Luteibacter rhizovicinus DSM 16549: one gene and its partner. The protein of the gene in region 2 interacts with the protein of the main gene of each other region in a pairwise test. Links are inferred from orthologs where the notes say so. Each region holds a gene or a part of one and is shown on either strand. Other genes may lie near its edges. The genes, in order: rbsB and ileS.

Region 1 (3,214 bases), 1.3 Mb from region 2 along the record:
ACAACGCCAGATGATCGCGTTGTCCGAAATCCTCGACTCCGCCGAATATCGCGAGTCCGATTCGCTGCTGACCCTGGCGATGGGCAAAGGCATCACCGGCGAGCCCGTGGTGGCCGACCTGGCCAAGGCGCCGCACATGCTGGTTGCCGGCACGACGGGCTCGGGTAAATCGGTCGCGGTGAACGCGATGATCCTGTCGATGCTCTACAAGGCCACGCCTGAAGACGTCCGCATGATCATGATCGATCCGAAGATGCTGGAGCTCTCGGTTTACGAGGGCATTCCGCACCTGCTGGCGCCCGTGGTCACGGACATGAAGCTCGCCGCCAACGCGCTGAACTGGTGCGTCGCCGAGATGGAAAACCGCTACCGCGTGATGTCGGATCTGCGCGTGCGCAACCTCGCCGGTTTCAACCAGAAGGTGCGCGAGGCGCGCGCCGCGGGCAAGCCGCTGTTCAATCCGTTCCCGGCGCATCCCGAAGTACCGGAGCATCTGGATACCTTGCCGATGATCGTGGTGATCATCGACGAGCTGGCCGACCTGATGATGGTCGCCGGCAAGAAGATCGAAGAACTGATCGCACGGCTGGCGCAGAAGGCGCGTGCAGCGGGTATCCACCTGATCCTCGCGACACAGCGCCCCTCGGTCGACGTGATCACCGGACTGATCAAGGCGAACATCCCTACCCGCGTCGCCTTCCAGGTGTCATCGAAGATCGACTCGCGCACCATTCTCGACCAGATGGGCGCCGAGAGCCTGCTCGGCCAGGGTGACATGCTGTTCCTGCCACCAGGTACGGGCTATCCGCAGCGCATCCACGGCGCCTTTGTCGCCGACGAGGAAGTGCATCGCATCGTGGCGTGGCTGAAGCAGTTCGGCGAGCCCGACTACAAGGACGAGATCCTTGCCGGTCCGCCGAGCGACGCGGTCGATGGCGAACCTGGCGAAGACGGCATCGACGCCGAACTGGATCCGTTGTACGACGAAGCGGCGGCCTTTGTACTGCGTTCGCGTCGTGCGTCGATCTCGTTCGTGCAGCGCCAGTTCCGCATCGGTTACAACCGCGCGGCGCGTCTGGTCGAGGCGATGGAAGCGGCAGGGTTGGTGTCGTCGATGGGTATCAACGGGCAGCGCGAAGTCATCGCGCCGGGTCCTTCGGACTAAGCCGCCGCTGGCTTTTTGTGGGAGCCGCTTCAGCGGCGATGCTCTTCCCTGCCAGGAGCATCGCCGCTGAAGCGGCTCCCACAATAAAGCTCCCCATCCGAACATCGCGCATAAAAAAGGCCGGGCCACCGTGAGGGGGCCCGGCCTTTTCACACGAGACGCTTACTGCTTGGTCAGCAGCTTCAGCGGCACGGCGATCGACTTGTCGACCGGCTGCTTGTCGATGAGCTTCTTCGCCGTCTCGACGCCGAGCTTGCCGATTTCTTCCGGCTGCTGGGCGACCGTGGCCGCCATGGCGCCGCTCTGTACGGCGGTCTTGCCGTCCGGCGTGCCGTCGAAGCCGACGACGAGGATCTTCTTGTTCTTGCCAGCCAGGGCCTGCACCGCACCGAGGGCCATTTCGTCGTTCTGCGCGAAGATCGCCTGGACGTCGTTGTTGCCCTGGAGCAGGTTCTCGCTCACCGAGAGGCCTTGCGCACGGTCGAAGTTCGCCGGCTGCTGCGCGACGACCTTCATGCCGGTCGTGGCGATCTGATCGTCGAAGCCCTTGCCGCGCTCACGCGCGGCCGAGGTGCCGGCGACGCCCTGCAGCTCGATGATGTTGCCCTTGCCGTTGAGTTCCTTGGCCAGGAAGTCGGCCGCCATCTTGCCGCCGGCGATGTTGTCCGACGCGATGTGCGATGCGACTTCGGCGCCGTCGACGCCGCGGTCGAGCGTGATTACCGGGATGTTCGCGCGCTGCGCGGACTGTACGGCACCGGCCAGGGCCGAAGAGTCGGTCGGGTTGAGCAGGATGACCGAGACGCGCTTCTGGATCAGATCTTCGACGCTGGAGATCTGGCGAGCCGGATCGTCCTGCGCATCGACGACGACCAGCTGGACGCCGGCGTCCTTGGCGGCCTTCTGGGCGCCATCCTTCAGCTCGACGAAGAACGGGTTGTTCTGCGTCGACAGCGCGAGGCCGATCACCGGCGTGCCCGAAGCGGCGGCGCCGCCAGCGGTGGAGGCGGCGGCCGGCGCGGATTCGCCCGGACCCTGCTGCGAGCAGGCTGCGAGCAGCGTTGCCGCTGCCGCGGCCAGGAATGTGACTTTACGCATGGTGTATTTCCCTCGTTTTTGTTTTTACTGCCGCCTGTCGAGCAGGACAGCGATCAGGATGACAATGCCCTTCACCACCTGCTGGTAGAAAGAGCTTACGCCGAGCAAGTTGAGACCGTTGTTCAGGAAGCCGATCAGCAATGCGCCGATCAGGGTGCCGAAGAGCCAACCGCGGCCGCCGGCCAGGCTGGTGCCACCGAGCACCACCGCGGCGATGGCGTCCAGCTCGTAGCCTGCACCGGCGGTCGCCTGGGCCGAATACAGCCGCGAGGTAAGCACGACGCCCGCGAATGCGGAGAGAAGGCCGGAAAGACCGTAGATGCCGAGCTTCATCGGCGAGATGCGGACACCGGAGAGACGCGCCGCTTCCTCGTTACCGCCGATCGCCACCACGTGACGGCCGAACACCGTGCCGCGCAGAAGGAAACCACAGAGGATGAAGGCAACGGCCATCCAGATGACGGGCAACGGAATCAGGTTGGCGATGTAGCCGCCGCCGAGCATGGCGAAGCCGGGATTGGTCACCGGGATCGGGCTGCCCTGCGTATAAGACAGGGTGAGGCCGCGAAGCAGCGTGACCGTGCCGAGGGTCGCGATGAACGGAGCCACCTTGCCCCAGGACACCAGCGCGCCGTTGACCATGCCGAGCACGAGGCCCAGGCCGAGACCGGCGCCGACCGAAAGCACCATGCCGTGACCGGCGGCCATCAGGCCGGCGGTGATCGCACCGGTGAAGGCGAGGATCGCGCCGACGGAAAGGTCGATGCCGCCGGAGAGAATCACGAAGGTCATGCCGAAGGCGATCAGTGCATTGATCGACACCTGGCGCAACACGGTGAGCAGGTTGCCCGTGGTCAGGAAGTCCGGACTCAGCACCGACAGCACGATGAAGAGGAGCAGCAGTCCGATCACCGAGCCGAGGCGCTGGAACAGCGCCTTGGCCTGGCTCCA
Region 2 (3,735 bases):
GCGATTTCGCACTGCTGCAGAGCATGGGCGCCGAGCTCGGTTTTACGGCCCATGCCGTGCCGCCGGTGATCGTCGACGGCGAGCGTGTGTCGTCGTCCAAAGTACGCACCTTGCTCGGCGAGAGTCGTTTCGCCGAGGCCGCCCGCTTGCTCGGGCGCCCATTCGTGATCGACGGACACGTCGAGCACGGGCAGCAGCTGGGCCGCACCCTTGGATATCCGACCGCGAATATCCATCTCAGTGAACGGGTCAGTCCCGTGCAGGGCATTTTCGCTGTACGCATCGGCGTCGGCGACGGTCCCTGCAGCTGGCCCGGTGTAGCGAGCCTCGGTTTCCGGCCGACGGTGAACGAGGTGCGTGAGCCCCTGCTCGAGGCGCACCTGTTCGATTTCTCCGGCGATCTCTACGGCCAGCGCATCGGCGTGGAGTTCGTACGGAAACTGCGTGACGAAGCGAAATTCGACGGCCTCGACGCCCTGACCGCGCAGATGCGCCAGGACGAGATCGCCGCCCGGCAAGCGCTTGGGATGAACCCCATCCTTGCCTCAGAAACCCACGGTTGACAGCGATGACCCAGGATTACAAGAACACGATCAACCTGCCGCAGACGGCCTTCCCGATGCGTGGCGACCTGCCCAAGCGCGAGCCCGGCTGGCTGGCCAACTGGGAGCGCGTGAATCGCTACGCGCAGATCCAGGAAAAGGCGGCCGATCGCGACAAGGTGTTCGTGCTGCACGACGGCCCGCCGTATGCGAATGGTGCGATTCACCTCGGGCACGCCGTGAACAAGGTGCTCAAGGACGTCGTCGTCAAGTCGAAGCTGATGGCGGGCTATCGTGCGCCGTACGTGCCCGGTTGGGACTGCCATGGCCTGCCCATCGAAATCGCGATCGAGAAGAAGTTCGGCAAGGCGGGCGACAAGCTCGACGCCGCCGCCTTCCGGCAGAAGTGCCGCGAATACGCGATGGCGCAGATCGACCTGCAGCGCGTGGACTTCAAGCGCCTCGGCGTCCTGGGCGACTGGGAAAAGCCGTATCGCACGCTCGATTTCACGTACGAAGCCGACATGATCCGCGCGCTTGCGCGCATCGTGGAGAACGGTCATGTCGTGCGTGGCGCGAAGCCGGTCTACTGGTGCTTCGACTGCGGTTCGGCATTGGCCGAGGCCGAGATCGAGTACGCCGACAAGACCTCGCCGGCCGTCGATGTCGCCTACGACGCGGTGGATCCGGTGTCCTTCGGTGCGCTGTTCGGTATCGCCGCCGGCGATGCCATGATCGCCGTGCCGATCTGGACGACCACGCCGTGGACGCTGCCGTCCAGCCAGGCCGTGTCACTCGGTGGCGAGATCGAGTACTCGCTCGTCGAAGGTCCGTCACGTGACGGCAAGCCGCTGCTGCTCGTCGTCGCCTCGGCGCTGGCGGAGAAAGCGCTTGCGCGCTACGGCGTCGACACCGTCAACGTGCTCGGTCGCGTGCAGGGCGCGGTGCTCGAGAACCAGCCGCTGCGTCATCCGTTTTACGACAAGCAGGTCCCGGTCATCCTGGGCGAGCATGTGTCCGACGAAGACGGTACCGGCGCGGTGCACACCTCGCCCGACCACGGTGCGGAAGACTTCGTGGTCAGCCAGCACTACGGCATCGGCACGCTCAACTACGTGGATGGCCGCGGCGTGTACCGCAGCGACCTGCCGCTCGCAGGCGACGTGTCCTTCGCCGGCATGCATATCTGGAAGGCGAACGACGCCATCGTCGACCTGCTTCGCGATCGCGGTGTGCTGCTGGCTTTCGCCAAACTGACGCACAGCTATCCGCACTGCTGGCGCCACAAGACGCCCGTGATCTTCCGTGCCACGCCGCAGTGGTTCATTGGCATGGAGCAGGCGGACCTGCGCCGCACCGCGCTCACCTCGATCAAGTCTGTGCGCTGGGTCCCGGGTTGGGGCGAAGAGCGTATAGCCGGCATGGTCGATGGTCGTCCCGACTGGTGCATCTCGCGCCAGCGCACGTGGGGCGTGCCGATCGCGCTGTTCGTCGACAAGAACACGCATGAGCCGCATCCGGACAGCGTCGAGCTGCTGGAGAAAGTGGCGCAGCGTGTCGCCCGCGAAGGCATCGATGTCTGGTTCTCGCTGGATGCTCGCGAGCTGCTTGGCGACGACGCCGACAAGTACGAGAAGGTCACCGACGTTCTCGACGTGTGGTTCGATTCGGGTGTCAGCCACTTCGCGGTGGTCGGTGCGCGTCCGGAGCTGCAGGCCGGTGACGCCAGCGAATACAAGGTGATGTACCTGGAAGGCTCCGATCAGCATCGCGGCTGGTTCCAGTCGTCGCTGCTCACCTCGGCAGCGATCAACGGCCGTGCACCTTACGACCATGTGCTCACCCACGGTTTCACCGTGGACGCGCAAGGCCGCAAGATGTCCAAGTCCATGGGCAACGGCATCGAGCCGCAGGACATCATGAAGACCCTCGGCGCGGACATCCTGCGCCTGTGGATCTGCTCGACCGACTACCGTAACGAAATGTCCTTGTCGGACGAGATCCTCAAGCGCGTGGCGGACACGTATCGCCGCGTGCGCAACACGGCGCGCTTCCTGCTCGGCAACCTCGACGGCTTCGATCCGGACAAGCACCTGCTGCCGACGGCGGGCTGCCTCGACCTGGATCGCTGGGCTGTGCAGCAGGCCGCCGACACGCAGACGGCGATCGTCGCCGCGTACGAGCGTTACGACTTCCCGGAAATCGTCCAGCGCGTGCAGAATTTCTGCACGAACGAACTCGGTGCGCTGTACCTCGACATCACCAAGGATCGCCTGTACACGATGCCGACCGATAGCCGCGGTCGTCGCAGTGCACAGAGTGCGATGTATCGCATTCTCGAAGCGATGGTCCGCTGGCTTGCACCGATCGTCACCTTCACCGCCGAGGAAATCTGGGCGAGCATGCCCGGGTCGCGCAGCGAGTCCGTGCTGTTCGACACCTGGTACGACGGCCTCGACGTGCGCGAAGACGGCGATGCCCGTGGTTGGTGGTCGACCCTGCTGGCTATTCGCGCATCGGCCTCGCAGGTGCTCGAAGGCATGCGCAAGGGTGGGCAGATCGGCGCCTCGCTCGACGCCACGCTGACGATTCATGCAGACACCGCCACCCAGGCGGCGCTGGCCGAATCGGCGAGCGAGCTACGGTTCTTCTTCATCACGTCCGACGTCACCCTCGCGCCGCTGGAGGGCCGTCCGGCCTCCGCCGAACGCGTGGAGCTGGAGGGTGCCGAGGTCTACGTTTCGGCCGATGTGAGCGACGCGGTGAAGTGCATCCGTTGCTGGCACCATCGCCCGGATGTCGGCGTGGATCCGGCGCATCCCGAGATCTGCGGGCGCTGCGTCGAGAACGTGACAGGGCAGGGCGAAGATCGCTGCTGGTTCTGAGGAACCGGTCCGACCCTATCCATCCGCGCCGCCACATGGCGGCGCGGCCGCTCCGCTTCGACATGGCCTGTCTGAATGACCGTACGCCCCAAACCCAACGCGCTTTCCTGGCTCTGGCTTGCTGCCGCCATGATCGGTCTCGACCAACTCACCAAGTGGTGGGCGCTGACTGCGCTGCAGCCAGCGGAGACGCCGCATCCGGTGATTCCGGGCATCCTCAACTGGACGCTCACCTTCAACACCGGCGCCGCGTTCAGCTTTCTCGCCGATAGCGCGGGCTGGCAGCGCTGGTTCTTCGTGGTGCTGGC

Evidence for each region.
Region 1: the proteins of ileS (region 2) and rbsB interact in binary tests that used the Escherichia coli proteins (3 or more experiments, as listed by UniProt). The link is inferred for Luteibacter rhizovicinus DSM 16549 from one-to-one orthologs.

The regions. Positions count from the first base shown.
Region 1 is NZ_CP017480.1:1,625,808-1,629,021, forward strand. Bases 296-3,195 are described here. They hold rbsB (ribose ABC transporter substrate-binding protein RbsB), read right to left. Parts: upstream 2,264-3,195; coding sequence 1,328-2,263; downstream 296-1,327. Other genes in these bases: BJI69_RS07380 (DNA translocase FtsK), read left to right, coding at 296-1,165; BJI69_RS07390 (ABC transporter permease), read right to left, coding at 2,288-3,195. Outside these bases: more of BJI69_RS07380, read left to right, coding at 1-295; more of BJI69_RS07390, read right to left, coding at 3,196-3,214. UniProt on the Escherichia coli protein: Part of the ABC transporter complex RbsABC involved in ribose import. Binds ribose. Also serves as the primary chemoreceptor for chemotaxis.
Region 2 is NZ_CP017480.1:300,374-304,108, reverse strand. The notes cover bases 207-3,627. They hold ileS (isoleucine--tRNA ligase), read left to right. Parts: upstream 207-568; coding sequence 569-3,427; downstream 3,428-3,627. Other genes in these bases: lspA (signal peptidase II), read left to right, coding at 3,503-3,627; BJI69_RS01465 (bifunctional riboflavin kinase/FAD synthetase), read left to right, coding at 207-563. Outside these bases: more of BJI69_RS01465, read left to right, coding at 1-206; more of lspA, read left to right, coding at 3,628-3,735. UniProt on the Escherichia coli protein: Catalyzes the attachment of isoleucine to tRNA(Ile). As IleRS can inadvertently accommodate and process structurally similar amino acids such as valine, to avoid such errors it has two additional distinct tRNA(Ile)-dependent editing activities.